DNA from 2 places in the Methylosinus sp. H3A genome. Region 1 is predicted to be linked to the other one. Evidence: riboswitches for the same ligand, from Rfam matches in the RefSeq annotation. Region 1 holds a riboswitch; the other holds the start of a gene.
The links. Region 1 has a riboswitch for cobalamin ahead of IY145_RS14725 (CbtB-domain containing protein). Riboswitches for the same ligand answer to the same signal wherever they lie in the genome.
Positions count from the first base shown of each region.

Region 2: it holds a riboswitch for cobalamin, as region 1 does, so the genes downstream of both, IY145_RS18970 (TonB-dependent siderophore receptor) here and IY145_RS14725 (CbtB-domain containing protein) in region 1, are expected to answer to the same signal.

Region 1 covers NZ_JADNQW010000005.1:2,497,809-2,517,808, forward strand. Annotated here, with positions in the region: gene IY145_RS14655 (ABC transporter ATP-binding protein/permease) at 1-2,013, opposite strand, end outside; gene IY145_RS14660 (acetyl-CoA carboxylase carboxyltransferase subunit alpha) at 2,407-3,360, shown strand; gene IY145_RS14665 (murein L,D-transpeptidase family protein) at 3,605-5,125, shown strand; gene IY145_RS14670 (cobyrinate a,c-diamide synthase) at 5,409-6,734, opposite strand; gene cobM (precorrin-4 C(11)-methyltransferase) at 6,731-7,498, opposite strand; gene IY145_RS14680 (cobalamin biosynthesis protein) at 7,495-7,950, opposite strand; gene cbiE (precorrin-6y C5,15-methyltransferase (decarboxylating) subunit CbiE) at 7,947-9,158, opposite strand; gene cobJ (precorrin-3B C(17)-methyltransferase) at 9,155-9,922, opposite strand; gene IY145_RS14695 (precorrin-2 C(20)-methyltransferase) at 9,934-10,707, opposite strand; gene IY145_RS14700 (precorrin-8X methylmutase) at 10,704-11,336, opposite strand; gene cobG (precorrin-3B synthase) at 11,321-12,658, opposite strand; gene cobN (cobaltochelatase subunit CobN) at 12,655-16,170, opposite strand; gene cobW (cobalamin biosynthesis protein CobW) at 16,178-17,212, opposite strand; gene IY145_RS14720 (CbtA family protein) at 17,209-17,964, opposite strand; gene IY145_RS14725 (CbtB-domain containing protein) at 17,972-18,172, opposite strand; cobalamin riboswitch at 18,218-18,414, opposite strand; gene cobO (cob(I)yrinic acid a,c-diamide adenosyltransferase) at 18,456-19,085, shown strand; gene IY145_RS14735 (hypothetical protein) at 19,144-19,455, opposite strand; gene IY145_RS14740 (Nramp family divalent metal transporter) at 19,596-20,000, opposite strand, start outside.
Region 2 covers NZ_JADNQW010000005.1:3,450,768-3,460,129, forward strand. Annotated here, with positions in the region: gene IY145_RS18945 (ABC transporter permease) at 1-430, opposite strand, end outside; gene IY145_RS18950 (microcin C ABC transporter permease YejB) at 434-1,543, opposite strand; gene IY145_RS18955 (extracellular solute-binding protein) at 1,550-3,439, opposite strand; gene IY145_RS18960 (NAD-dependent succinate-semialdehyde dehydrogenase) at 3,749-5,200, shown strand; gene IY145_RS18965 (cupin domain-containing protein) at 5,206-5,637, opposite strand; cobalamin riboswitch at 5,769-5,972, shown strand; gene IY145_RS18970 (TonB-dependent siderophore receptor) at 6,089-8,119, shown strand; gene IY145_RS18975 (hypothetical protein) at 8,145-8,708, shown strand; gene IY145_RS18980 (hypothetical protein) at 8,877-9,362, shown strand, end outside.

The DNA of each region.
Region 1 (20,000 bases):
CAGGCTCGAGCGGTGGCCGATGGAGACGACCGTCGTCTGCGGCAGGCGCTCGCGCAGCATGGCGTAAATTTCGCCCTCGAGCTTCTCGTCGAGCGCCGATGTCGCTTCGTCGAGGAAGAGCCAGTCGGGTTTGGCGAGCAGCGCCCGCGCGACGGCGATGCGCTGCTGCTCGCCGCCCGAGAGGCGCTGGCCCCAATTGCTCTCCTCCTCGAGATTGGCGACGAAGCCCGGCAGGCGCGCCGCCTCCAGCGCCTCGGCGATCTCGTGGCGCGAATAGGCTTCGGGCTCGGCGGGATAGGCGACGGCGCGGGCGAGGGAGCCGATCGGCACATAGGGCCGCTGTGGCAGCAGCATCACATTGGCGCCTTCTGGAACCTCGATACGGCCCTCGCAATAGGGCCATATTCCGGCGACGGCGCGGAACAGCGTCGATTTGCCGGAGCCCGAGGGGCCGGTGAGCAGCGCCGATTCGCCCGGAGCGAGCTCGAGACCCTTCGCCTCGACGATGCGGCGACCGTCCGGCAGAGCGAGCGTCACATCGAAGGCGATGTCACGGCGTTCGGCGCGTTCTGTCGGCTGCGCGGCGTTCAGCTCGTCGGCGCGGTCGGCGGCGGCGTCGAAGGAGGCGAGACGGTCGAGCACCGATCTGAAGTCAGAGAGGAAGACGTAATAGTCGACGAAGAAGGTCAGCGCGGCCTCGACATTGTCGAAAGCGTCGGCCGTCTGTCGCATCACGCCGAACTTTATCTTGCCGGCGAAGTAGAAGGGCGCCGTCAGCACGAAGGGGATGATGATCGACAATTGGTTGAAGGTGGCGGTGAAGGAGACGAGCTTCTTGCGCAGGTCGATGATGGCGAAATAATTGGCGACGATCGCGCCGAAGCGGCGCACGAGCGAGGCGCCCTCGGCGCCTTCGCCGCGGAGCAGAGCGATCTGCTCGCCATATTCGCGCAGCCGCGCGAGCGAGAAGCGGAAGTCTGCCTCGCGCCTCTGCTTCTCGAACAGGAGCGACGTCAGTGGACGGCCGATCAGATGGGTCGTCACCGTGCCGATCGCGGCATAGATGAGCGCGGCCCAGAACAGCAGGCCCGGAATGGCGATATTCGCCTCGAAGAAGGTGAAAGCGCTCGAAATATCCCACAGCACGATGGAATAGGAGACGAGCGAGCTCAGCTTGGAGATGAGCAGGATCGAATAGGAATAGATGCCATATCCGGAATCGCCGCCGTCGATGAAACGATTCACGTCTTCGGCGATGCGCTGATCGGGATTGTCGGTCACGCCGCCGACGAGCGCCATGGCGTAATGGCGGCGCCCGCCGAGCCAGCGCGAGACATAATGCTTGGTGAGCCACTGTCGCCAACGGATGATCAGCGTCGATTGCAGCACATAGTCGATGACCGCCACGACGACATGGACGAAGGCCCAGGGCGTGAAACCATAGAGGAACAGCCGCCAGAACTCTCCGGCGTTCATCTCCTGCAGCGCCGTGTAGTAATCGCGGCGGATGAAGGAGAGCCGCACCGAAATGCCGACGAGGCCCTGGCTCATGAGCACCAGAGTGACGATCATCGCTATGGCGATCAACGGCTCGCGCACGCGAAAGGCCGGGAGGCCCCAAAGGCGAAGCTCGGTGCGGTCCTGCGCGTCGAAATAGAGATCGGCGATGCGCGTCATCTCGCGCACGACCGGGATATGCGAGAGGCCGAAGACGATGATCGAGAATATGGCGACGGTGAGCGACATGCTCTCCGGCAGCGCATAATTGGCGAGCGCGGCGGGCCACAGGCCCTCGACCTCCAGCAGGCGCGCGGCGCCGAAGACGACCGTCTCCACCGAGAAGATCGAGACGAAAATCTTCAGAAAGCTCGAAATCTCCGCGCTGCGCCAGGTGGTGAAGGCGCAAAGGCCCGCGCCGGCGGCGAGGAGAAAGAGATTGGCGTCGCCGAGATGAACGCCCGCCGCGAGCGTTAGCGCCGCGAAGACCGCGACGGCCGCGCCAAGTCCTTGCATGTCTCATCCTCTCAATCGTCGCGCCGCATTCGCACGGGGCGTCGCTTCGCTGCGCAGTAATCTCGAGATTGCGCCTTTGCAGTGGCGCGCTGCGTCGCCCTCGCCTTGCGATAGCGCGCTTTCGGGAGGAAGGGCAAATCGCCGCGCCGCGCCGCGCTCCTTCGACGAGGAAGGATTTTGCTCGAGCTGCGCCGCATTCTCGGGCGAGCCTGCGTCCTTCCCCCGCGGGAGAGAATATCTTGCGTCGCATCGGGCGGCCGAGGAAAAAATTCGGTGTTTTCGTCCGCCGCGCGCGCGGCGATAGGGGCGCATTCTTGACTTCCCGCGCCGATACGGCCAGTTTCCGCGCCGCTTCGCTAGGCTTCCGAGCCGCAATCCCGTGTCGTTCGCCACATGCGTTCCTATCTCGACTTCGAAAAGCCCGTCGCCGAATTGGAGACCAAGGTGGAGGAGTTGCGCGCGCTGGCCTCCAAGGGCGACGGCGTGTCCATCTCCGACGAGCTCGCCAAGCTCGAGGCCAAGGCCCACAAGGCGCTCGCCGATCTCTACGCCAGCCTCACCCCGACGCAGAAAATACAGGTCGCACGCCATGCGCAGCGGCCGCATTTCTCCGACTATGTGCGGCTTTTGTTCGACGAATTCACGCCGCTCGCGGGCGACCGCGCCTTTGGCGAGGACGCGGCCATCGTCGGCGGTTTCGCGCGTTTTCGTGGCGAGCCGGTCTGCCTCATCGGCCAGGAGAAGGGTTCCGACACGGAGAGCCGGCTCGAGCATAATTTCGGCATGGCGCGGCCGGAGGGCTATCGCAAGGCGGCCCGGCTCATGGATCTCGCCGACCGATTCGGCCTGCCGGTCATCTCGCTCGTCGACACTTTCGGCGCCTTTCCCGGCATAGACGCCGAGCAGCGCGGCCAGGCCGAGGCGATCGCCCGCTCCATCGATGTGTCGCTGTCGCTCGGCGTGCCCAATGTGGCCGTCGTGGTGGGCGAGGGCGGCTCCGGCGGCGCCATAGCGATCGCCAGCTGCAACAAGGTGCTGATGCTGGAGCATGCCGTCTACACGGTCGCTTCGCCCGAGGCGTCGGCCTCCATTCTGTGGCGCGACGCCTCCAAGGCGCAGGACGCCGCCACCAGCATGAAGATCACCGCCCAGGACTTGCTGAAATTCGGCATCATCGACGTCATCGTCGCCGAGCCGGCGGGCGGCGCGCATCGCGATCCGGAGACGGCTGTCGCCGCCGTCGGCGAGGGGATCGACGACGCGCTGGCGAGCCTCGCCAATCTTTCCCGCGCGCAGATCGTCGAGGCGCGGGCCGATCGCTTTCTCTCGGTCGGCCGCAAGGTCTGAGCAGACGAGATTCGGCGTCTTCCAGCATTCGCCGATCACGAATCCTCGATCGGCGCCGATCTCTCGGCGTGAACCATCGGTTAACCTTTCAAACGTTTCCCGCCCTCTGTCAGGCGTGGACAGCCACGCTCTGGCCTTATTCTTCCTCTTGCGTTAGAAGGACGTTGGTAATTCGACGTCTATTGTCGTGCTAGGCTCCCGAGGCGTGATTCGCGCTTGCGGGCGTGGACATCGAGGGGCGAGAATGAGTCTCTTCCAAAACGCCGGGCGTCTCGCCCGCTGGGGCCTCGTCGGCGCCGCCTTCTCGCTCTCCGCCTGCAATGATCTCGGCTCGGGCTCCCAGCGCTCGTTGACGCCCATTCCGCCGGAGACTCTGGCGATGATGGAGCAGGCCGGCGTCACCAAGGAATCGCCGACGCTCATCCGCGCCTATAAGAAAGAAGCCGAGTTCGAAGTCTGGAAGCAGCGGCCCGACGGCCGTTACGCCTACCTCAAGACCTTCCCCATGTGCCGCTGGTCCGGCCAGCTCGGGCCCAAGGTTCGCGAGGGCGACCGCCAAGTGCCGGAGGGGTTCTATTCCATCACCCCGGGGCAGATGAATCCGAACTCCGCTTATTATCTCTCTTTCAACGTCGGCTATCCCAACGCCTATGACCGCGCTTTCGGCCATGGCGGCGGCTCCATCATGGTGCATGGTGCCTGTTCTTCGGCGGGCTGTTTCTCGATGACGGATCGGCAGATCGGCGAGATCTACGCCATTCTGCGCACGTCGTTCAACAATGGGCAGCGTTCGATCCAGATGCAGTCCTATCCGTTCAAAATGACGGCGGAAAATCTGGCCAAGCATCGGATGGACCCGAATATCGGCTTCTGGAAGCAGCTGAAGGAAGGCTCCGATCATTTCGAGATCGCCGGCAAGGAGCCCGCGGTCGGCGTTTGCGGGCGGCGCTATGTTTTCGACGCCGCCTCGGCCAATGGCCAGCCGCTCGACGCCTCCTTGGCCTGTCCGCCACTGAGGCGCAATGCGGAGATAGAGGCGCAGGTCGCGCAAAAGGCTGCCGCCGACGAGGCGAAAGTGGCGCAACTGGCGGCGGCCGGCGTGCGGCCGGTGCGCGTCGTCTATCAGGACGGCGGCCAGCATCCGGATTTCTATGCCCGCGTCGCCGAGGTGAGCCGACCCGACGCGCTCATCGCGCCGATCGAAATCGCGCTCGACGAGAAGATCGGCGGCTCCAAGTCGCGTTCGCCGCTCATCGCCATGAGCGCGGCCAAGCTCGCCGCCAAGGCCAAGAAAGAGGCGGAGATCAAGATCGCCGCGCAGCCGGCCACGACCATCAAGCCCGCAGAAGCCGCGCCGGCCGAGCCGACCAAGCTCAGCGCCTTCGCCGGCGCGACCGATTCGATCGGCGGATTGCTCGGCTTCCCCAAGGAGGCGCCGCCGGCCGCGCCCGCGGCTCAGAGCGAGGCTCCCGCGCCGGTCGCCAAAGCCGAGCCCGCCAAAGCCGAGCTCTCGAAGGCCGTATTCTCCAAGACCGAGGTTGCCAAGGCGGGGAAGGCGGGGCCCGTAAAGGCCTCTGCGACCAAGACCGTAGCCACCGGCCAGTCTGCTGCGTCTCAGGCGCCGGCCTCGCTGCCGCCGCATCGCGTCGATCCCGCGAAAAAGCCGCAGGCGTCGCTGGGCGGCGAGCATCGCGCCAAAGTCGCCGAGGCCGCCGCAAGCGCACCGGCGTTGCGCGAAGGTTTGTCGCCCTCCGCTCGCCCCTGACGGCCATCACTCCATATTTTGGGAATTGGACGATCCGCCCGGCGCGGATCGTCTCAATTTTGCCCGCATTCCTCGGAAAAAGGCGTCCTGAGCGCGACTGTTCGCCGGGCGGCCCCTTGAAAATTCCGCCGAAAATTCGATCGGGGTGCGACATAGCGACGGTCTTCCAAAAATGCGCTTGACACTTGTGCGCCGCAGCAATACAACAGTGCGACGCAGCGAGAACTTCTCTCGCTCCGTAGCCCTCCTTGGGCGTTTCCTCCCTTGACTTGGGCCGCTGGCGTTACCGGCGGCCCTTTTTTTTCGTCATTGCGTGGAAGAAACTTCCCGTGACCGGCCCTGCGCGCAGGCCGGCGGGCCGCTCCTCCTGCGAATAAGCGTCTGTAACCATCGCAAAGGGCAGGCCCTTCTCGCTCACTATCGTGGCGTAGTGGAATTCGTGCCCGGCGAGCTCTGCGCCCGCCGTCCCGAGCGCGCAATCGGCCGCCAGTCGCGCGCGTCTATAGCCCAAATGAAGTTTGCGCTGCGCAAAACTCGTCGCCAGATCGAGCAGGCCGGCCATCGTATGAAGCTCGCCGGCGGCGTCGGTGAGCGTTCGGCCGAGCGTCATATAGCCGCCGCACTCGCCATGGACCGGGCGCGTCGCAGCGAAGCGCCGAAGCCCACCCAAAAAATTCGTGGCCGCCGCGAGCCGGCCGGCGTGCAGTTCCGGATAGCCGCCGGGAAGCCAGCAGGAGTCGCAATCGTCGGGCGGGGCTTCGTCGACGAGCGGCGAAAAAAATGCGATCTCGGCGCCGGCCTCGCGCCAACAGCATGCGAGATGCGGATAGAAGAACGAAAAGGCCTCGTCCCGCGCCACGGCGATGCGCCCGCCCGGCGGTCGTGGGGCGTCGAGCGAGCCCCGCGCGACGCCGGCCGGGCCTCCCGCCGCGGCGGCCAGCAGGGCGTCGAGGTCGACATGCGTCTCGATGCGCTCCGCGAGCGCGTCGAGCAGTGCTCCGAGGCCGCGCGTCTCGCCCGCCTGCACCAAGCCCAAATGCCGCTCGGGCAGAGCGATCCCGCTGTCGCGGGGCAGCGCCCCGAATACTCTGACGCCGATCGCCTCGATGGCCTCCTGCGCGAGCTTGCGATGCCGTTCGGAGCCGACGCGGTTGAGCAGGACGCCGGCGAGCTTCACCCGCGCGTCATGGGCCGCGACGCCGCGCGCTATCGCGGCGGCGCTCTGCGCTTGTCCCGAGACGTCCATCACCAGCAGCGCCGGCCAGCCGAGATGGGCCGCGATATCGGCCGAGGCGCCCGTCTGCGCCGGGGCGCCGGGAGCGCCGTCGAAAAGGCCCATCGACCCTTCCGCGACGATCACATCGGCGTCCTCGCCGGCGCGTAGCGCGAGCTGGCCCAGCAGCTCGGCCTCCATCGTCCAGGAATCGAGATTGAAGCTCGCGCGCCCGGTCGCGGCCGCGTGAAAGGCGGGATCGATATAATCCGGCCCGCATTTCACGCCGGACACGCGCAGGCCTCGCCGCGCCAGCGCGCGCATCAGCCCGAGCGCCACCGTCGTCTTGCCCGCGCCGGAGCGGATCGCGGCGACGAGGAGGCCGGGGGCGATCAGCGTCCGGCTCCTTTGGGGCGAAAGCGGCGGTCATAGCCCGCGTCATAGAGCGCGCTCTCGCGGAAATCATCGGCCGCCAGCGCCTCGCCGACGAGAATGAGCGCGGTGCGCTCCATCGGCGCAACGCCCGCCAGCGGCTCTATGGTGGAGAGCGTTCCGCGCAGGATGCGCTCGTCGGGCCAGGAGGCGCGATAGACGAGCGCAATGGGGCAATCCGCGCCATAGAAGGGCGTGAGCTCCTCGACGACCCGTACGAGCGCATGAATGGAGAGATGGATCGCCATGGTCGCGCGCGCCGCGGCGAAGGCGGCGAGCGTCTCGGTCGGCGGCATGGCCGAGGCGCGGCCCGAGGTGCGCGTCAGCACGACGGATTGCGCGACTTCCGGCAGCGTCAGTTCCCGTCTCAGCGCGGCGCTGGCGGCGGAGAAGGCCGGCACGCCAGGAGTGATGGTGTAGGGAATGCCGAGCGCTTCGAGCCGCCGAGTCTGCTCGCCGACGGCGCTCCAGATGGAGAGATCGCCGGAATGGAGCCGGGCGACATCCTGCCCGGCCTCATGAGCCGCCAGCATTTCCGCGACGATGGCGTCGAGCGAGAGCGGCGCTGTGTCGACGATGCGCGCGCCCTCCGGGCAATGGGCGAGAATCTCCGGCGCGACCAGCGAGCCGGCGTAGAGGCAGATCGGGCAGCGCGCGAGAATGTCGCGGCCGCGCAACGTCAGCAGATCGGCGGCGCCTGGGCCGGCGCCGATGAAATGGATGGTCATGGGCCCTCGTCTAGCGCATTTCGCGCGATTGCGCAGGTCGCCCGCGCGCTGGCGAGGCGCGGGCCGAGAAGGAGGCCGCCCTTCCCGGCGCCGACGAGCGCCGCCGCTTCCGCCACGCTGCCGACGCCGGTGAGGGCTTCCACGCGGGGCGAGCGGGTGAGGGTTTCGTGCTTTCGCGCGCGCAGCTCTTCCAGCGGCAGAAAGACGATCGTCATGTCCAACAGTCGAGCGGCTTCGTGGAGGCCGAGCTCGCCGCACTTCGCATCGATGGTGAAGAGCGCGATCTCGACGCGCGACTCCTTCTCCCACTGATGGGAGAAGGCGGGGGAAGGGGCGCGCACATAGGTTTCGCAAGCCTTTCGGATCAGCGCGACCGCTTCCCGAGCATCGACGCCGCTGCGCGCGCCTATGCCGATGGCGTAGCGCGCAATGACCGCCGAAGGCGCGCTCAACTCTTCACCGCCCGCCATTGCAGCACGGGCAGCGCCGGCTCCAGCGCGTGAAAGCCGCCGATCGGGCGCGCTTTCGAGATCGCCATGTTCACCAGCTCGCCGCCTCTCCTTTGAAAGGCGTCGATCAGCAGCGCTTGCGTCTCGATCGTTACCGCATTGGCGACGATGCGCCCGCGAGCGGGCAGAAGAGCGTCCCAGGCCGCCTCGATCACATTCGCATCGCCGCCTCCGCCGATGAAGACGACATCCGGCGTCGGCAAGCCTGCGAGCGCCTGTGGAGCCGCGCCTTCGACGATGTCGAGATCGGGAACGCCGAGCGAGACGGCGTTGCGCGCGATCCGCGCTATGCGCGTTGCATTCTGCTCGACCGCGGTCGCGCGATTGGCCGCGTCGGCGAGCATCCATTCGATCGCGATGGAGCCAGAGCCTGCGCCAATGTCCCACAGGCGTTCGCCGCGGCGCGGCGCGAGCGCTGCGAGAGTCACTGCGCGAATGTCGCGCTTGGTGATCTGCCCGTCATGCTCGAACCACTCGTCCGGCAGGCCCGGCGTCAGCGGCAAAACGCGCGCATCGGACCCGGCGATCACTTCGACGCCTATGGTGTTGAGCGCCGCTATGTCGTTCAGCGAAAAATCGCTCGCGCGCGCGTTGCGAACACGCTCCTTCGAGCCGCCCATATGCTCGAGCACATGCACATGCGACTCGCCCATGCCGAGCGCGGTGAGATGCGCGGCGAGGCGTGCAGGCGTCGTCCCGTCCCAGGAGAGAATGAGCAGCCGATGCGCAGATTGCAGATGCGGCGTCACGCGCTCGAAGGCCCGGCCATGCAGCGACAGCAACGTGCAATCCTGCTGGCTCCAACAGAGGCGCGCGGCGGCGAGCGCGAAGGAGGAGGGCGCCGGAAGGCAGAGAATTTCCTCCGTCGCGACATTGCGCGCGATCATATCGCCGACGCCGAAGAAGAAAGGATCGCCGCTCGCCAGAACCACGACCGGCGCGCCGCGCCGCGACAGAATCGTCTCCATCGCGGCGGAGAGCGGCGAGGGCCAGCATAGCGTCTCGGCTTTCTGCGGGCCGATCAAATCGAGATGACGCGCGCCGCCGACGATCAGCGAAGCATTGGAGATGAGCGCGCGCGCGGCGGGCGTCAGCGCGTCGAGCCCGTCCTCGCCCAGTCCGATCAGCGAGAGCCAGCGCGCCGCGCTCATATCGCCTTCCGCGCCGTATAGACGAAAGGAGGCGCGTCGCTGCGCGCAATCAGCTTCGTGCCGCTGGCGCCGATGAGCACGAGAGTCGACATGTCGACGACACCCGGATCGGCTTGCCCGAGCGTGGTGATGATGACGTCCTCCTCTGCGCGTCCGACGGATTTCGCGAAGACGACGAGGCGGTCGTCCGGCAGCGCGCGGCGCAGCAGCGCGAATGCGTCATGAATGCGCTGCGGCCGCGCGCGCGAGGCGGGATTGTAGAAAGCCATCACGAAATCGGCGCGCGCCGCGAGCTCGAGACGCGTCTCGATCACCGACCAGGGTTTCAAATTATCGGAGAGCGAGATCACGCAGAAATCATGACCGAGCGGCGCCCCCAGCCGCGCCGCCGCCGCCTGCATGGCCGAGATTCCCGGCAGAATTTCTATGTCGAGATCGCGCCACGCGGGATCGCCAGTGTCGATCGCCTCGAGCACCGCCGCCGCCATGGCGAAAATGCCCGGATCGCCGCCCGAGACGACAGCGACTCTGCGTCCGCTCGCGGCGAGGCGCAGCGCCTCCTCGGCGCGCGCGATCTCGACGCGATTGTCGCTGGCGATGCGCGTCTGGCCGGGCGTGACGGGAACGCGCGCCACATAGGGCGCATAGCCGATGATATCCTGCGCCGAACGCAAAGCCTCTTGCGCCTCATGGGTGAGAAAACGCGCGTCGCCCGGCCCGAGGCCGATGACAGAGAGACGCCCATTCACTGCAGCAGAGTTCATGGCCGCCGAATTCATGGACGTCGTCCGTGGCCGGGCACGAGGACGAGCGCGAAATAGGGCGCCTCGTCGTCGCGCTTCTCGGTGAAGCGCATGATTTTCTCATCCGCCATCGTGCCGCGTTCGACATAGATCGCGCGCTCGACGAGCTTCGCATCCTCGAGCGCGAGGCGCAGCTTCGCCAGATTGCCGCCGAGCTTCATCACCACAGCTGCGTCCGTCGAAGCGAGCCGTTCTGCGAGCGCATCGCGCGGCAGGGTGGCGGGAATGACGGTGAGCACATCGTCGCCCCAGGTCATCGGCTGGCGCGCCGCTGCGAAACAGCCGGACATTCCCGATACGCCCGCGCAGACCTCCACGCGAAAGCGCGGCGACAATCGCGTCTGCAGATGCATGAAGGAGCCATAGAGCATCGGATCGCCCTCGCAGAGGAGAGCGACGTCACGGCCGAGCGACAGATGCAGCGCGAGGCGCTCCGCGCTTTCCTCGTAGAAAGCGGCGAGCGCGGCGACATAGTCCGGATGGTCGAAGGGGATTTCCGTCGTCAGCGGATAGGCGAGCGGAATTTCTGCGCAATCCTTCGCGACAAAGCGCGCGGCGATGGCGCGCGCATGGCTCGGCTTTCCGCGTTTGGAGAAATAGGCGATGACCTTGGCCTCGCTCACCAGCCGCGCGGCTTTGAGAGTCATCAGCTCCGGATCGCCGGGGCCGAGGCCGACGCCGAGGAGCGCGCCGAGCGTGACGGGCGTTTCTTGGTCGGCGCGCAAATTCGGATCGACGATATTCATTCTTTTTCGCTCGCCAGCGCGTTGATCGCGGCCGCCGCCATGGCGCTGCCGCCCTTGCGGCCGCGCACGATCACGGTCGGGACGCGCCCGTCGGCGAGCGCCGCCTCTTTCGATTCCGCCGCGCCGACGAAGCCGACCGGCATTGCGATGATCGCAGCAGGCGGCGGCGCGCCTTCGTCGAGCATTTCGATGAGGCGGAACAGCGCCGTCGGCGCATTGCCGATCGCGATGACGGCGCCCGCGAGATTTTCTCGCCACAGCTCCATCGCCGCCGCGCTGCGCGTTGTTCGCATATCTTCGGCGAGCGTGCGAACACGCGGATCGGCGAGCGTGCAGATCACCTCGTTATTCGCCGGCAGGCGCGCGCGGGTGACGCCATGGGCGACCATATTGGCGTCGCAGAGAATGGGCGCTCCTTTACGCAGCGCCGCGCTCGCGGCCTCCGCCATGCCGGGCGCGAAGAGAATGTCGTCGGCGATCTCCACCATTCCGCAGGCGTGGATGACGCGCACGGCGACGCGCTCCTCCTCGCGCGAGAATCGCTCGAGCCGCGCTTCCGAGCGGATGATGGCGAAGGAGCGGTCGTAGATCGCGGCGCCGTCGCGGATGTAGGTCAATGCGCCGGACATGGCGGCTCCTGCGTTGTGGCGCGCGCGAGGCGCGCTCTCATTGCGTCTTCGATTTCATTCGCGTCGAGGCCTCGCAGCGTCGGCGCGTCGTTCGCGCCGCCATCGTCGACGAGATCGAAGCCCTGCGGCGTCGCCACCAGCGCGACCTTCGCCGCAGCGGGAAAGGCGCAGCCCTTGGCGCAGCCGGATATGTGCAGCCTCGCGCCCTCGGACGCAAGCCGCGCCGCGAGAGGGGCGAGCTGCGCCGCGAGACCGCGGGTGGGCGCCTGCGCCTGCGGGCATTCGGGCGCGCCGGGGCAGGCGATCACGGCGAGGCGCGGATCTTCGGCGTCGACGACGAGGCCGCGCTGCGCGGCGATCTTTGCGATCATGCGCGCCGCTTTTTCCGTGGGGCAGGGCAGGAGCAGGGCGCGCCAGGGCGTCAGGCGCAATTCGCCGAGGCCGTGCGCGTCGGCGAGATCGGCGAGCGCGCCGAGCTCATCCGCGCTCAGGCGTCCCGAGGGCGCGCCGATTCCGACGAAGGCTCCCTCGCTTCGCTCGCGGGAGAGAGCGCCTCCCGCTCCCGCCTCTGGCGCGGGAGGGCCGGGGAGGGGGCGGACCCCGAAAATCGCGGCCGCCGAGGCGGCGCGGCAGCGCGAGCGGTAGGGCGTCGGCGCGAGGCCCGTCTGTTTCGCCAGCGCGTCGAGCCCGAAGGCGGCGACGACATTGCGCATGCGGCGCAATTCGAATTCGCGTCCCTCCCGCAATGTGAGAAACGCGCGCGCCAGCTGGAGCGCGGCGTCCGTCGCTGTTTCGAGCTCTGTGAGAAAGGCCTGTTCGCGGGCGCCTTCGGCGATGACGGCGATCTTGTCGTCATGCGCCTCGAGACGAATGTCCATCGCCGAATTGGCGAGGCCGAGCGCGCCGCCGTCATCGACGAGAAAACCGAATTTGCCCGGCAGAGCCTGCAAAGCGCCGTCTTTCGAAAGGTCTCGCGCGAGACGCGAGGCGAGGGCGCTCGCGTGTTCGTCCGCGAAAGGCGAGACCAGAAAATTGAGCACGCTCTCCGTCGCCGCATCCTTGGCGAGCAGGCCGAGCGCGGCGAGGCGATGCTGCGCCACTTCGAGCCGCGTCTCGTCGACGCCGCGCAATTGCAATTGCGCGCGCTGCGAGAGATCGACGAGGCCATTGCCGCAGTCGCGCGCGATGGCGGCGATCTCGCGCGCCTCATGCGCGAGAAGGCGTGGCTGCAACGTCTTGGCGCGCAGCAGCAGGCCGTCGCCGCTCTGCATGGGCCGTAGCGCGCCGGGGCACCAGCCCTGGATTTTCGGCGCGGCTGTCATGGCTCCGCCCCCGTCCCGGTGAGTGTCGCGAACGGGGCAGGGTCGGGGACGGGGCTTTCGCCGAGCGCCGCTGCGACGCTGTTGCGCCGCGTGCGCCAGAAGCCCCGCGCGATGGCGCGCTCGAAAACATCGCGAATAGCCTCCGCCGCGCGCGGATTGTCGCGCAGCAGAAAGGCGCGCACATGCGGCGCGCCGAGCGTCGCGTCGAACACCAAGTCCCATTGCGAGTCGCGCACGAAGGCGGTCGTCGCGGCGAAGGCGAAGAGATTGTCGATCGTCTCGGCGATTTCCGCGGCGCCGCGATGGCCGTGGCGCATCTGCCCCTCGAGCCAGCGCGGATTGGCGGCGCGGCCGCGAATGACGCGCGCGATCTCTCGGTCGAGCGAGCGCAGCTTCGGCGCGGCGGGGCGCGTCGCGTCGAGATGCACCACCTCGGCCGCGCCGCCGAGCGCGGCGTTGGCGGCGGCAAAGCCGCCTTCGAACTCCGCGAAGGCTGCGCCGGTGAGCACATCCGTCTCCGCCATATCCTGCACATGCACCAGCGCATCGGCGGCGCCGACGCGCTCGCCGAAAGCGTGATGCGCCGGCGCGCTCTCGCCATTGCGCGAAAAGGCGTGGCCGCCGGCCTCGAGAAAAGCGCGGCCGAGCGCGTCGCGCGTCTCTCCTCGCGCAATCGCTTCGGAGAGGCCGAGGCCGTAGCTTCCCTGCGCCGCGCCGAAGACGCGCTCGAGCGAGCGGCTTTCGCGACGAGCCGCCGCGAGAGGATTGGATTCCTCGTCTTCATCGAGCGCGGCGACGGCCGCGACGGCGTCGTGAAACAGCGCGATGAGGCCGGGGAACATGTCGCGGAACAAGCCTGAGATATGAAGCGTCACATCCACGCGCGGAAAATCGCGTTTGGCCAGCGGTTCGATCTCGAAGCCGGCGACGCGCGCGCTGGCGTGATCCCAGAGCGGCGCGACGCCCATCAATGCGAGCGCTTGCGCGAAATCCTCGCCGCCGGTGCGGATCGTCGCGCTGCCCCAGAGATCGAGCACGATATTGCGCGGCCATTCGCCATGTTCCTGCGCATGACGCATCATGACCTCGCGCGCGGCGCGGGCGCCGATGTCATGAGCCGTGCGCGTCGGCGCATGGCGCGGATCGATGCAGAAGAGATTGCGTCCCGTCGGCAGCACATCGGCGCGTCCGCGCGAGGGCGCGCCCGCAGGGCCGGGCTCGACGAAGTGGCCTTCGAGCGCGCGCAGCAATCCGCTCGTCTCCGCCTCGCCGCAGGGGCCGGCGCCGAACACATGCAGTCCGTCGCCGACGCGCATTTCCTTGACGTCGCAGAGCCAGGCGTCGAGCCGCGCCAGCGCCTCGGCGCGATCCGTTTCGCGCGTGACGCCGCATTCCTGCGCGAGGCCGTTGCGCTCCGCAGCGTCGAGAATCGCTTCGGCGATGAGCTTCGCGCGGCGCGGGTCGAGTGTCGCGGCGCTCGCATATTCGTCGAGCAGGCTCTCGATTTCTTGCGCCTCCGCCGCGAGTCCGGCTTCGACGAGCGGCGGCGTCATATGACCGATCGTCACCGCGCTGGTGCGGCGCTTGGCCTGCGCCGCTTCGCCGGGATCATTGACGATGAAAGGATAGACGAGCGGCGTCGGCCCCAGCAGAACCTCTGGCGCGCAAGCGGGGCCGAGCATGACGGATTTGCCGGGCAGCCATTCGAGCGTGCCATGCGTGCCGAGATGAATCAGCGCGTCGATGTTTCGGACGTGACGCAGAAAGAGATAGAAGGCGATGTAAGCGTGACGCGGGGGAAGCTCGGCGTCGTGATAGGTCTCGCGCCGCTCGGTTCTGTTTCCGCGATCTTGTTGCAGCGCGATGACGAGCTTGCCGCTTTCGACGCAGGAGAAGCGGAAGGCGCCGTTCTGAAGCGCGGGATCGTCTTCGGGCGCGCCCCAGGCGGCGGCGACTTGGCGCGTGAATTCGTCGGGAAGCGCGGCGAAGAAACGCCGATAATCGTCGAGCGGAAGCTCGGCGCAATGCGCGCCGTCTTCGAGCGCGCGCATCAAAGCAACAGTCCCCTCGTCCTGAGGAGCCCGCGCAGCGTGCGTCTCGAAGGAGGCGGCCGTGGGGCGATCATTCTCCTCTCGCCCTACGAGACGCGAGTTTTGCTCGCTTCTCAAAGCGACAGGAGAATGATCGCCGATGCCGTAGCCCGCGTCTCGCAACAGATCACATATGGCAAGCACGCTTTGCGGGGTATCCAGCCCTATGGCGTAGCCGCCGCGTCCGCGTCGCGCGGGATAATCGGAGAGCACGAGCGCGAGGCGCTTGTCGCTATTGTCGAGTCGGCGCAGGCGCGCCCAATTCTGCGCGAGCGCCGCGACATGATCTATGCGCGAAGGCTCGGGCGCATGGCGGATTTCGTCGAATTCGCTCGCCGTCCGCGTGCGCGTCTGCGCCTTGAAGGAAATGGCGCGGGTGAAGATGCGGCCGTCGACCTCCGGCAGCACGACATTCATCGCGAGGTCGGCGCCATTGGCGCCGCGCTTGGAGCTCTCCCAGGACTCGCGCGTCGTGGTTGCGAGCGCGACTTGCAGGACGGGCGCATCGGCGCGGTCGAGAACGCAGCCGCCTTCCGTGCGGGCCGAGAAGGCGGTGGCGTTGAGGACGACGTCGGGACAAAATTCCGCGAGCGTCTGCGCGAGAATCTTTTCGCAGGCGTGGTCCTTGAGGCTCGCGACGAACCAGGCTTCGACGACGAAGCCGCGCGCATGCAGAGAATCGGCGAGCGCGACGATCGGCGCGAAATCGCCGGCGAGCCACGCCGAGCGGTAGAAAGTGATGAGCGCGCGCGGTGCCGACGCCGGGTCGGCGCAGGTCGATGGAGCCGTCACGCGGCGCCTTCTGGAGCTCCCCCTCGTGCTTCGAGACGGTCGCTTCGCGACCTCCTCGGCATGAGGGGGAGGGCGGTTGGGTCGGCAGGCTGTTTCGCAGCGGCCGGCGAGGGGAACGGGCTCGCTCTCGCGCCAGGGCGCCGGGGTTCCCGCGAGCGTGGACGCGAGACAGAGGAAGGCGCGCAGATTGTCTGGTCCGCCATCGCGGAAGAATGACCAGATGCGTGAGAGATCGTCGGGCGCGAGCGTGGAGGCGCGCTCGAGTCTCTCGTCGTGATGCGTATCGCCCGGAACGATCGCCAGAGCGAAGCCGCGCGCGCGGGCGGCGGCCGCAAGCTCGTCGACGCCATAGGACCAATAATCCTTGCCGCCGAGCAGGCGCACGATGACGAGCCGCGCATGGCGCGCGACCTTGTCGATATAGAGATCGACGGAATAGGGGTGCTTCAGCCTAGCGAGCGAGGCGCAGCGTAGCGAGGGAAGCGCTGCGTTCTGCTCATGCAGCTCGGCGACGAGGCCGAGCTCCGCGTCCGAGAAGGACAGAAAAATGACCGTCGCCGGAGTTTGCCCGAGGTCGACCGCCGCCTCATTGTCATCGAGGCCATGGAGATCGCGCGCGAGCAGATGCATGGCGCCCTCAGCTCGTCAGCATGGCCGTCACGCCCGCGCGGTCGAGACCTTTTTCGCCGATGACGACGAGACGGCTGGCGCGCGGCTCGTCGGCGCGCCAGGGGCGGTCGAATTGATGGCGAAAGCGCGCGCCGACGCCCTGCACCAGCAGCCGCATCGGCCTGCCGGCGATCTCGACGAAGCCCTTTATGCGCAACACATCATGGGTTTCCGCGACGCGGGCGAGACGCTCGACGAGCTCGGCCGGATCGCGCACGGCGGCGATCTCGACGATGAAGCTCTCGAAATCATCGTGATCGTGACCCTCTTCCGTATCGTGATGCGAGGGGCGGTTGGCGAGATCGTCCTCCGCCGCGGCGCCGAGGCCGAGCAGAATGGCGGGATCGAGCCGTCCCTCGCTCGCGCGCAGCAGCTTTGCCGCACGCGGCGCCGTGGCGCGGATCTGCGCGGCGACCTGCGTCGCTTCTTCGTCGCTCAGAAGATCGATCTTGTTGAGCACGATGAGATCGGCGCAGAGGAGCTGATCCTCGAACACTTCCTCGAGCGGATTGTCATGGTCGATCGCGAGGGTCTCGGCGCGCTCCTTGGCGATGGCGTCGAGATCGTCGGCGAAGCGGCCCGCCGCCACCGCCGGCCCGTCCACCACGGCGATGACGCCGTCGACGGTCAGATGCGGGCGGATGGTCGGCCATTCGAAGGCCTTGACCAAGGGCTTCGGCAGAGCGAGGCCGGAGGTCTCGATGATGATGTGCTCGGGGCGGTTGGGAAGCGCGAGCAGCGCTTCGATCGCGGGCGCGAAATCATCGGCCACGGTGCAGCAGAGGCACCCATTGGCGAGCTCGACGATATTCTCTTCCGGGCAATTCTCCACGCCGCAGGCGCGTAGAATGTCGCCGTCGACGCCGACGTCGCCGAATTCATTGATGACGAGCGCGAGGCGACGACCGCGCGCCGTCTCCAGTATGTGGCGGATCAGCGTCGTCTTGCCGGCGCCGAGAAAGCCGGTGACGATCGTCGCAGGGATTTTCGTGAGAGCGCTCACGCCGCGGCCTCCCTGCTCGCCCTCTGGCCGAGGAAGCGCCAGACGAAGCCGACCGCCGCGCCGACGAGAATCCAGGTGAGCGCATGGATGGCGAGCGAAGCCGCGGCGAAGCGCGCGGCGAGCTCGGCGGGCGCGGTGCTCTCCGGCGCGGGCGGTTGCGGCGCGCCGATGAGATGCGGCGCGATCAGCAAAGCGACGCCCAGCGCCTTGACGACAGGCCGCTCGACGCGCAGCAGCGCGAAGAGGCCGGCGCCCGTCGAGGCCGCCGTGGCCAGCCACCAGAGCTGGCGCGTGGCGAGATCGCCGGCGGCGCTGCCCGGCAGCTCCGGCGCGAGGCCGAGGCTCGTCGCGAGACCCGTCGAGGCGAAGGCGCAGGCGCCCCAGAGCGCGGCGCGCTTGGGCTCGATCGTCTCGCCGGAAAGGAGCATCAGCGCCAGCAGCACAAAGGCGTAGCCGACGGCGGTGACGCTGGTCGCGACGCTGGTGGCCGCAGTGCGCTCGAGGCCGGGCGCCGGCTCCCAGGCGGGCGCATGCTCATGAGTCGTGTGCTCATGAGTCGTGTGTTCATGCCCGGTGTGCTCATGCGCGGCGTGGTCGTGCGCCGCGGCTCCGCCATGCGCCTGCTCGGCCGCGGTCTCATAGACCTCGGCGGCGAGGATCAGCGGAGTCGTGGTGACATTCTGCAGGGCCGCGACGGCGAGCCCCGCGAGAAGGCCGGCCAGAAGACCGACCGCGAGGAGTCGCTGGATCACCGTTGCGTCAATGGCAGGGGAAGCCGAGCGAATGGCGCGAGTCGTGGGCCGCATTATGGGCGACGCTCGCATAGGAGAAGCCGGCGAGATAGACGAGGCCTGCGCCGAGCGTGAAGACGACGAGCGCGGCGCGCAGCACCTCTATGCGGCTCGAGACGAGGACGGCGTCGGCGGAAAGGGTCTTCACGGAAAAGGTCTTGGCGGTCATCTGATTCTCCTCGCCGCCCCACCGGCGGCATTCGTGGTTTCGCGTGACGGCAGGTCACATGACGGCAGGTCTCCTGGCTCGCGGGTCGCCGCACGCGCCGCCTTCCCGGGCTTTCGCCCAGTGGCTTTACGGGCGCGCGCTCGCCGCTCACAGTTGCGGGGGCAGCCGCGGAATCGGGGACGAGCCCCTTACCGCATTCCCTGTTCGCCTCCTTGCGGAGGACCGTCCCGAACAGTCATATGACGGAGAGCAGGAGCCGTCAAACGGCGAGGAGACGCAAATCGTGTCGGAATTCGCGGAGGAAGACGCGGCCCGCCGCCATCGCGAGAAGATGGAGAAGCGCAAGGCCGTCCAGGACGCCGAGGTCGCCGGCAAGACCATCGCCGAAAAGGGCCTGCTCATGGTCCATACGGGCGCCGGCAAGGGCAAGTCGACGGCCGCCTTCGGCCTCGCGCTGCGGGCGATGGGCCATGGGTTCCGGGTCGGCGTGGTGCAATTCGGCAAGGGCGCCTGGGAGAGCGGCGAGCGCCGCATCCTCGAGAAGCTCGGCGAGGAGGAGGGGCTCGTCTCCTGGCATACGCTCGGCGAGGGATTTACCTGGGAGACGCAGGATCGCGCCCGCGACGAGGCGGCGGCCCGCCGCGCCTGGGAAAAGGCGAAGGCGCTGATGGCGCAGGAGTCGATTCGGCTGCTGGTGCTCGACGAATTGTCGATCGCGCTGCGCTATGAGCATCTGCCGCTGGATGAGGTGGTCGAGACGCTGAAGGCGCGGCGCGCCGATCTGCATGTCGTCGTCACCGGCCGCAACGCCAAGCCGGAACTCGTCGCCATCGCCGATCTCGTCACCGAGATGACGCTGATCAAGCATCACTTCCAGGCCGGTGTGAAGGCGCAGATAGGCGTCGAATTCTAAAAGGCGCAGGGCGCCGGCTGGCCGATGGCCCGGCCGGAACCCCGGCGCCGAGCCGATTTCAGCACACGAATTGACGGCGGCCGTTCCACCAGCGCCAGCAGGCGTTGGAAGCCGGCGCGCGGCGCGGTCCCGCATAATAGGACCGGCCATAATAACCGCCGCCATAACTGCCGCCCCATCCGGCGTGGCGCCAGCCGTGATGGCCCCAGCCGTGATGGACGCTGGCGTGGCGGCCGTGATGGTGATGATGGTGATGATGGTGATGATGATGGTGGTGGTGGTGGTGACGATGGTGGCCGCGGGCGGAGGCCGCGCCGGGCAGCATCAGCGCGCCGACCAGGGCCGCCGCATAAACCATATGTCGAAACATGCCGTTTTCTTCCCTTGTTCGAGGAGGGCCCCCAGCGCCGCCTCGGCCGGGGAAGAACGTCGCGCGAAAGAAGATCGTTCCCGCGCGCGCTTGGTTGACGCGCGCTTGCGGAGCCGCATGGTCAAGGGAAAGTTAAAGGATCAGCCTGTGAGCGCGTCGAGGAGCAGCTTGCCGTTCAGCGCGACGATGGCCACGGCGATGACTGCGGCGACGGCTGTGGTGACGCGCGGCGCCGCGAGCTCGCCCATCAGCCTGCGCGAGGCGGTGAACCAGACCAGCGGCACGACGGCGAAGGGCAGGGTGAAGCTCAGCACCACCTGGCTCAGCACCAGCAGCCGGCCGGTCGCCGCCTCGCCGGCGACCAGAGTGACGGCGACGGCCGGGACGATGGCGATGAGCCGAGTCACCAGACGCCGCAGCGCCGGTTTCATGCGCAGCTCGACGAACCCCTCCATCACGATCTGACCGGCGAGGGTCGCCGTCACCGTGGAGTTGAGCCCGCAGGCGATGAGCGCGATGGCGAAGAGCTTGGCGGCGATCGGCGC
Region 2 (9,362 bases), 950 kb from region 1:
CCTTGGAGAGCATCCATGTCGGCGGCGAGGGCGCAGGCGTCGGCAGATCGAGATTATGCGTGTCGTAGGAATAGCGAACCGGCGGCCAGATGATCCAGCCATTCGCCTCGATCTCTTTCTCGATCGTCGGATCGCGATAGTCTGTGCGCGCGAGAAAGCCGCCGAACTTCTCTTCCGCATAATCCTTGAAGATGGGGAAGAGCAGCTCGCCCTTGTAATAGGCGAGCACGGGCTTGTCATTGGCGATGAAGTTCGACGCCAACGAGAGCAGAAACAAGGTCATGAACAGAAAGAAGGACCAATAGCCTCTGGAATTGGCCTTGAAGTTCTGCAGCCGGCGGCGATCGATCGGCCGCAGGCGCAAGAACCCGCCGTCGGGAATCTCCGGCGCGAGCTTCGTCATCGTGGCGGGGGCGCTCGTCTCATGCATCGCTCAGACCTCGCGCGTCTCGAAATCGATGCGCGGATCGATCCATGTGTAGGTGAGGTCCGAGAGGAGATTCACCACGAGGCCCAGCAGCGCGAAAATGTAGAGATTGGCGAACACCACCGGATAATCGCGATTGACGATGGATTCGTAGGAGAGATAGCCGAGCCCGTCGAGCGAGAAGATGGTCTCTATGAGCACGGAGCCGGTCAGGAACGCATGCACGAAGGCGCCCGGAAAGCCGGAGACGACGATGAGCATGGCGTTGCGGAACACATGGCCATAGAGCACGCGATTCTCTGTGAGGCCCTTCATCCGCGCCGTCTGCACATATTGCTTGCGGATCTCGTCGAGGAAGGAGTTTTTGGTCAGAAATGTCTGCGTCGCGAAGGCGCCGAGCGTCATGGCGAGCACGGGCAGGCAGATGTGCCAGAAATAATCGCCAATTTTGCCGATGAGCGACAGCTCGGCGAAATTCTCCGATGTCAGTCCGCGTAGCGGAAATATCTGCCAAAATGAGCCGCCGGCGAAGAGCACGATGAGGAGCATGGCGAAGAGGAAGCTCGGAATCGCATAGCCGATGATGACGAGATTGGAGGTCCAGGAGTCGAAACGCTCGCCGTCGCGCACCGCTTTGGCGATGCCGAGCGGTATGGAGACGGAATAGGAGATGAGCGTCATCCATAGGCCGAGCGACATGGAGACGGGCAGCTTCTCGCCGATGAGCTTCAGCACGCTCTCGTCACGGAAATAGCTGCGGCCGAAGTCGAAGACGGCGTAATTCTTCACCATCAGCAGGAAGCGTTCCCAGGCCGGCTTGTCGAAGCCGAACTGTTTTTCCAGCTCGGCGATGAATTTGGGGTCGAGCCCCTGCGCGCCGCGATATTTGGAGGCCGATTCCGCGCCGGCTCCGGGCGTCGCCGCCCCGCCGCGGCCGACGTCGCCGCCGCCGCCGGAAAAGCGCGAGGTCGCGCCGGCGTCCAGTCCCTGCATCTGCGCGAGGACGCGCTCGACGGGCCCCCCCGGCGCGAATTGCACGATGACGAATGAGATGAGCATGATGCCGAAAATCGTGGGGATCATCAGCAGAAGCCGTCTCGCTATATAAGCTCCCATTTCGCTTCAGCGTCCTTTGAAATTGATCTTGCGCGCTTTTTCTTCGTCCCACCACCATGTCGAGGCGATGCCCAGGTCGAAGCGTGGATGCTTGTCGGGACGCCCGAACACGTCCCAATAGGCGATCCGAAACGCCGGCAGATAATAATGCGGAATCCAGTAGCGTCCGGCGATGAGCACGCGGTCGAGCGCGCGGCAGACGGCGACCAACTCCTCGCGCGTCGTGGCGATGAGCGCCTTTTCGATCAGTGCGTCGACGACCGGGTCGTCGACGCCGATATAGTTCTGCGATCCCTTCGAGCGCGCCGCCTGCGAGCCGAACAGCACGCGCAGCTCCTCGCCCGGAGAGTAAGCGATGCGATAGCGGATCGACATCACGTCGAAGTCGTAGCTGTCGAGCCGCGATTTATATTGCGCGGCGTCGACGATGCGAATCCGCGCATTGATGCCGAGCAGCTTGAGATTCTTGATGAATGGCTGGGTATGGCGTTCGTACATGCTCGAGAAATCGAGAAATTCGAACTCCAATGGCTTTCCGTCCGGCAGATACAGAATGCCGTTCTTGCGCGTGCATCCGGCGGCTGCGAGTAAATCACTCGCTTTGCGCAGAAGCGCGCGATCCTGGCCGGAGCCGTCGGACACCGGCGGCCGGAATGGTTCGCCGAAAACTTCTGCCGGCAGGCGGTCGCGGAAAGGCTCTAGCAGCGCTCTCTCCGCTTCGCTCGGCGCACCGACCGCCTTGAGCTCGGAGTTTTCGAAAAAGGACGTTGTCCGCTTGTAGGAATCGTACATGATATTTTTATTGGTCCACTCGAAATCCCAGGCATAGCCGATCGCCTCGCGCACGCGCTTGTCCTGGAATACCGGGCGGCGTGTGTTGAAATACCACCCTTGCGTCCCCGATATGTTCTCATCCGGGATGATCTCGCGTTTCACGCGGCCGTCATGAATAGCTGGAAAATCATATCCGGTCGCCCATACGGAAGAGGTAAACTCTTCGTGCGTGGTGAAGGCGCCGGCTTTGAAACCCTCGAAGGCGACGTTGCGGTCAGCGAAATATTCGAAGCGGATCACGTCGAAATTGGCCTGGCCGACATTGACCGGCAAATCCTTCGCCCAATAGTCCGGCACGCGCTGAAACGAGATGTAACGGCCCGGATCGAGTGGACCGACCTTATAGGCCGAGGAGCCGAGCGGCGGCTCGAGCGTGGTCTCGTTGAATTTGTGCTTGGTGTAATAGGCTTTGGAGAAAATCGGCTGGCTGGCGACGATGATCGGCAGATCGCGGGCGCGGCCGGGCGCGAGCTTCACGACCAGCACATGGTCCGCTTCGGCCGTGGCGCTGACGAGATCTCGCAGCGATTGCGAGATCATCGGATGGCCTTCGGTCTTGAGAAGGTCGAGCGAGAAGGCGACGTCATGGGCCGTGAGCCGTGAGCCGTCGTGAAAGCGCGCCTCTTTGCGTAGGAAGAAAGTGTAGGTGAGCTTGTCGGCCGAGATGCGCAGCGTCTCGGCCACGAGCCCGTAGAGCGCGTCCCGCTCGTCGAGGCTCCCGGTCATCAGCGAGTCATAGACGAGGCCGACGCCCGCGGCCGGATTGCCGCGCAAAATATAAGGGTTGAGCGAGTCGTAGCTGTTTTTCTCCGGCGGCGGCGGCTCCATCACCAGCGTTCCGCCCTTGGGCGCGCTCGGGTTCACGTAAGCGAAATGCGGAAAATCCGCCGGCTCGGCGAGCTCGCCGAAGATGGAGAGGCCGTGGCTCTCGGTCTCGCCCGGCGCGGCATCCGCTAGCGCGGGGCGCACGGCCCATCCCGGCAGGGCGAGCCCCGTGAGGCTCGAGAGGGCGGCGAGCGCCCGGCGGCGCGTCACAGGAAGAAAATTGCGGGTTTCGGCCAAGGGCTATCTCGCTTTCGGGGCGTCTTCTCGGACGCGAGCGCAGCGGCGCCCGCGAATCCCGCGATTATGTCGGATTTTCAGGATGAAGCCATATGAGATTGCAGTCGCTTCCCCTATGACGCGCGAGCCGGGGCCGCGGTTCCGCCTTTCGCGGCAGCGCGCCGGATAGGCCCGGAAAGCGCCGCTTTTCAGGCAGCGGGACCGCGGGTGGGCCTCTCCAGCGCGGTTTGCGGAAGCTAAATGTTGTCTCCACTGGCAAAGGCGCCGTATTCGATGGCCCCTTTCGTATCGCGTCGGGAGCGCACCGAAATGACCAGAGAGCCCCGCCCGTTTCGCCACCAGGCCTTCATCGACGGCGCCTTCGTCGGCGCCGACAATGGCGCAACCTTCGCCGTTCGCGATCCGGCGACGGGCGCGGTATTGGCCGAGGTTCCGGACATGGGCGCGGCCGAGACGCGGCGCGCGATCGAGGCGGCCGAGCGCGCGCTTCCGACGTGGCGCGGCAAGCTCGCCAAGGAGCGGGCGCAAATTCTGCGGCGGCTGCATGATCTCCTGCTCGCCGATCAGGAGCGCCTCGCGCAGATCATCACCGCCGAGCAGGGCAAGCCGCTCGCCGAGGCGCGTGGCGAGATCGCCTATGGCGCGGCCTATTTCGACTGGTTCGCGGAGGAGGGCCGCCGCGTCTATGGCGATGTGATCCCGCAGCAGGCGCGCGAGAAGCGCATTCTCGTGTTCAAGCAGGCGATCGGCGTCACCGCCGCGATCACGCCCTGGAACTTCCCTTCCGCCATGATCGCGCGCAAGGCCGGCGCGGCGCTCGCCGCCGGCTGCACAATGGTGGTGAAGCCCGCCGAGCTGACGCCTCTCTCGGCCATAGCGCTCGCCGAGATCGCGCAGCGCGCCGGCGTGCCGGACGGCGTGCTCAATGTGGTGACGACCAACGACCCTGCCAACGTCGGCGTGGAGCTCACCTCCAACCCGACGGTGCGCAAGATCACCTTCACCGGCTCGACCGAGGTGGGGAAGATTCTTCTGCGCCAGGCGGCGGAGAATGTGCAGAAATGCTCCATGGAGCTCGGTGGCAATGCGCCTTTCATCGTCTTCGAGGACGCCGATCTCGATCTCGCGGTGAAGGGCGCGCTGGCGACCAAATATCGCAACAGCGGCCAGACCTGCGTCTGCGCCAATCGCTTCCTGGTGCAGAAGGACGTCGCCGAGACTTTCGCCGCCAAGCTCGCCGAGGCTGCGTCGAAGCTGAAGGTCGGACGCGGCGTCGATCCCGGCGTCGTCATCGGCCCGCTGATCGAGGAGGCGGCGGCCGCGAAAGTGGAGCGCCTCGTCGCCGACGCGCGCGCGCATGGCGCGAGAGTGCTGACCGGCGGCGCGCGCCACGCGCTCGGCGGCACATTCTTCGCGCCGACCGTGCTCTTCGACGTACGGCCGGACATGCAGATTTTCGAGGAGGAGATTTTCGGCCCCGTCGCCGCGATCATCCCCTTCGAAGATGAGGCGGAAGCGATCCGCCTCGCCAATTCGACGCATTATGGCCTCGCCGCTTATTTCTATAGCCGCGACATAGCGCGCGTGTTTCGCGTCGCGGAGACGCTCGAATTCGGCATGGTCGGCGTCAACGAGTCGCTGATGTCGAGCGAGGCCGCGCCTTTCGGCGGCGTGAAACAGTCGGGCATGGGACGCGAGGGCTCCAAATACGGCATAGAGAGCTATCTCGAGATCAAATATGTCTGCCTCGGCAATATGTGAGGCGTTCAGCCCTCGCGGTTCGGCGTGCCGAGCACATGCACGTCGGGCGCGAGCATCACATTGTCGAAACGCTGCGTGAACATCGCCGCCGCGAAGAAGGCGACGGCGCGCAGCGTTTCCTTTCCCGTATTGACGAGATCGTGCCGCAGCGGCGTCGGAATGACGAAGACGTCGCCGGGCTTCACATGATGCGTCTCGCCGCCCTCGGCGCGCAATTCGCCGGAGCCTCCGAGGATATATTGCGTCTCCTCGGTCGCGTCCGTGTGCCAGCCGAGCCGTCCGCCGGGCGCGATCTCATAGACGATGGTCGAGGATTGCGTCGCGCCATGCTCGCCGCAGGAGGCGAAGGCGCCGGCCCAGCGAACGCTGGGATCGTCCACGCCGCCGACTTGCGCGCGCGGGAGCCGGTCGGTGTCGACGACGTAAATAGCGCTCATCGTTCTTCTCCGAAATTCTAATCGAATTTTTCGCGGGCGGCGCCCGCCGCCGCAAGCCTAACGCGCCGCGCGAGGCTTCGTTCCAGAAGCGCTCGCCGTCCGAGAGCGCGCTTGACTCTGCGGTTCGGCGCGGTTCTATTGACCGCGATGGTTCCCATCTAGGGATCAAAAGGGAATGCGGTGAGCGCCGGAGACGGCGCGAAGCCGCGGCTGCCCCCGCAACTGTGAGCGGTGAGCCGAGGATCAAATAGCCACTGGAGCGTAAGCTTCCGGGAAGGCGATCCGAAGGTGTCGACCCGCGAGCCAGGAGACCTGCCATCAGTCGTGGTCACGCGCGATAGCGTCGGGCGGGGTGCACCGAGGCGGCCGAAACCTTTCGACGCGTCTTCGCGCGTTCGAGGGTGGAGACCTTTCGCAGTGACGGCCCACGTCTGCTGCGAGTTTTCCGGCAATGTCCCCCCTTTTCGCACAGGGCGCCCTTTCGGGCGCCACATCTTGTCTCGCGCTTTTCTCCGCCTCTCTTCTCGTCCTGCTTCCCGCTCGCGTCGCGGGGCAGGAGGCTTTGCCCTCCGTCGAGATCGGCGCGGCGACCATCGTCTCCGCCGATCGCGTGGAGGAGCGCGTCGATAAATCATCCTCCGCCGTCACCGTGATTCCATCCGCGCAGATCGAGAAGCGCGCCGCGACAGGCCTCACCGAGGTTTTGCGCGGAACGCCGGGCCTCGATCTCTATGAGACCGGCGGCCCGGGCGCGCAGACCTCCGTCTTTCTACGTGGCGCGACGCCCGGCCAGACGCTCGTGCTGGTCGATGGCTTGCGCATCGGCGATCCGTCCTCGACGGACGGCTCGGTCGATCTCGGCGGCCTCGTCGCCTCGGATATCGAACGCATAGAGGTGCTGCGCGGCCCGCAATCGGCGCTCTACGGTTCCGACGCCATGGGCGGCGTCATTCATATCCTCACGCGCAAGGGCGAGGGGCGTCCGCGCGCCTCTATTCTGCTGGAAGGCGGCTCTTACGGAACCGCGCATTTGCGCGCGCGCGTTTCGGGAAGCGAGGATCGCTTGTGGTATGCATTCGCCATAGACGCGCTGACGGTCGACGGCCATCCACGCTACGGCTATCGCATCACGCGCCCACTGACGATCGGCGACAGCAAGACGCCGCTTCCGCCGCTTCCGCTCAATGACCCGACGAACAAGGGCGGCGCCAGCGCGCGGCTGGGCTATCGCGTGAGCGAGGATGTCGCGGTCGAAGCCGGCTTCTTCGGCTATGACAGCGCCATCCGCTTCGACAATCCCTATTCCTTCTCGGCGGTCGATATCTTCGATCCGCAGAATCATCAGCATGCGACTTTCGCGCAGGGCTTTGCGCGCATCGACGCCGACATGTTCGATAAAGCCTTGCACAATCGCTTCACTCTGTTCGGCAATGTGACGAACCGAGACGTGTGGCAGGCGCGCTCCTGCTATGACGCCAGCTACAATTCCTACAATTGCCGGCGCGGCTATCGTGGCGAGCGGCGCGGCTTCGAATATCAGGGCGATCTCACGCTCGGCGCCTTCGGCCTTCTGACCTTCGGCGCGCGCAATGAGACGGAATCTGTCCACACGTCGCAGGATCCCGTTCCGCCGACGACATTCACGCCCATCGACGCGGCGCAGACGACGCATTCGGGCTTTGCGCAACATAAGCTCACTTTATTCGAGCGTGTCGATCTCTCCTATGGCGGCCGCATCGATGCCGTCGATCAGAACCGCACATTCGCGACATGGCGCGCGACCGGCGCCTATCGCTTCGAGGAGACGGGAACGAAATTGCGCGGCAGCGCCGGCACAGGCGCGCGCGTCGCCTCGCTCTATCAGCGCTTCAGCCAATATGGCGATCCTGCGCTCGCGCCGGAGACGAGCGTCGGATATGACGTCGGCGTCGATCAATCCTTGTTCGGCGAGCGCCTCTACGCATCTGTGTCGCTGTTCGAGAATCGTTTTCGCGATCTCATCGAATTCGGCCGCGCGCCGAGTTGCGCTGCGACGCAGGCCTTCGGCTGCTATTACAATGTCGGCCGCGCACGCACGAAAGGCGTCGAATTTGCGGGCGAGGCGATCCTCGTTCCCGGCGAATGGCGTCTGCGCGCGAGCTACACGCATCTTGCGGCGGAAAATCTCGTGACGCATCGCAGCCTGTTCCGCCGGCCGCGCGACAAGGGAACCGCGTCTGTCGTCTATGCAGGCGTTCCGGGGCTCGAGCTCGAGGCGCGGCTCACCATCATCGGGCCCAATCCCGACTATGATTATATTTTCTCGCAACGCGTCACGCTCGCGCCTTTTGCGAAGCTCGATCTCTACGCCGATTATAAAATCGACGAACGCATGTCGGTGTTCGCGCGGATCGAGAACGTCAATGATGCGCGCTATGAGGAAGTCTACAATTACGGAACCGCGGGACGCTCCGTCTATGGCGGCGTGAAATTCAGCTGGTGACGGATTTTCGAGAGAGGAGAATCTCATGACGAATTTAACGCCGCAGCGAAGGACGGAGCCGGACGGAACGCCGGTCGATGTCTTCTCGCTGCCGACCGACGCGCAGAGTCTCGAAGCGCTGCTTCGCGATCTCTTCGAAAACCATTGGAGTGAGATCGTGTTCGGGCCGATCATTCAAGGCGCGGCTTTCGAGATCCATGCGGATCACGCGCCGACACGCGTCGGCTTGCTCGACGGCTATCTCACCGTCGCTTTCGGACAGACGCATTTCCACGTCTGCATCGGCGAGACGAAGGGCCCACGCAGCCGGCCGACGCCGCCGGAGCTCGCCATTCACAGACGCACGGCGCGCGCGGAGCTGCATCGTCGCTTCTCTGGAACATGCGTTCCAATGTCCTGGAGCCTGCAATTGTTCAATGGCGCGGATGAGCAGCAGCTCGCCGTGCTGTTGCCCAATCCCTTCCTTCATCCAGAAACGGAAAAAGTTCTGCGGGAGCCCGACTGGTCGCGGCTCTCTTTGTGGGATGCGCTGCGGGCGCGCTGGCTGGGGCTCGCAGAGCCCGATCCTGTCGATCGTCCCGCGCCCTGATCCCACGCCCGAATTCGTCTCCCGCTAGGGCGTTTCCAGCCGAAGTGGACACCGGTTCGGCGTTGGAAACGCGTCAAAACAAAAGCCTGGAGTCTTTCTGTGTTTCAGTGAAACACGGAAAGACTCCAGGAGACACAGAAGCATCGTCACTCGAAAAAGGAGAATCGCATGACTACGCTTTCACTTCCCGTCTTTGGCGAACGCAATCGGCTCTGGAGCGGCTCGCTCATTCTCGCCGGCGCGTTCTTCTCGCTCGCTTTCGCTTGCGCGGCGCCGCTCGCAGGCTTCGCCGCCATTGCCGCGCTGACCTGCTCGCGGCGCGGCGCGCTGGCGTCGACGGCGGCGATATGGCTCGCCAATCAGCTCGTCGGCTTCGCGATCCTGCATTATCCGACGGATTTCGAGACGCTCGCCTGGGGCGGCGCGCTCGGCGTCATCGCGCTTTTGTGCTGCGAGACGGCGCGCCTCGTCGCGCGCGTCGCTGTCGGCGCCGGCGCGCCGATCGCGGCGCTCGTCGCGAGCTTTCTCGTTTATGAGGGCGTTCTCTTCGTCATCACTCGCGCTGTCGGCGGCGATGTCTCGCATTACGCTCTCGCCGGCGTGACGCGCATTTTCGCCGTCGACGCCTGCGCCTTCTTCGGCCTCTGGGCCTTT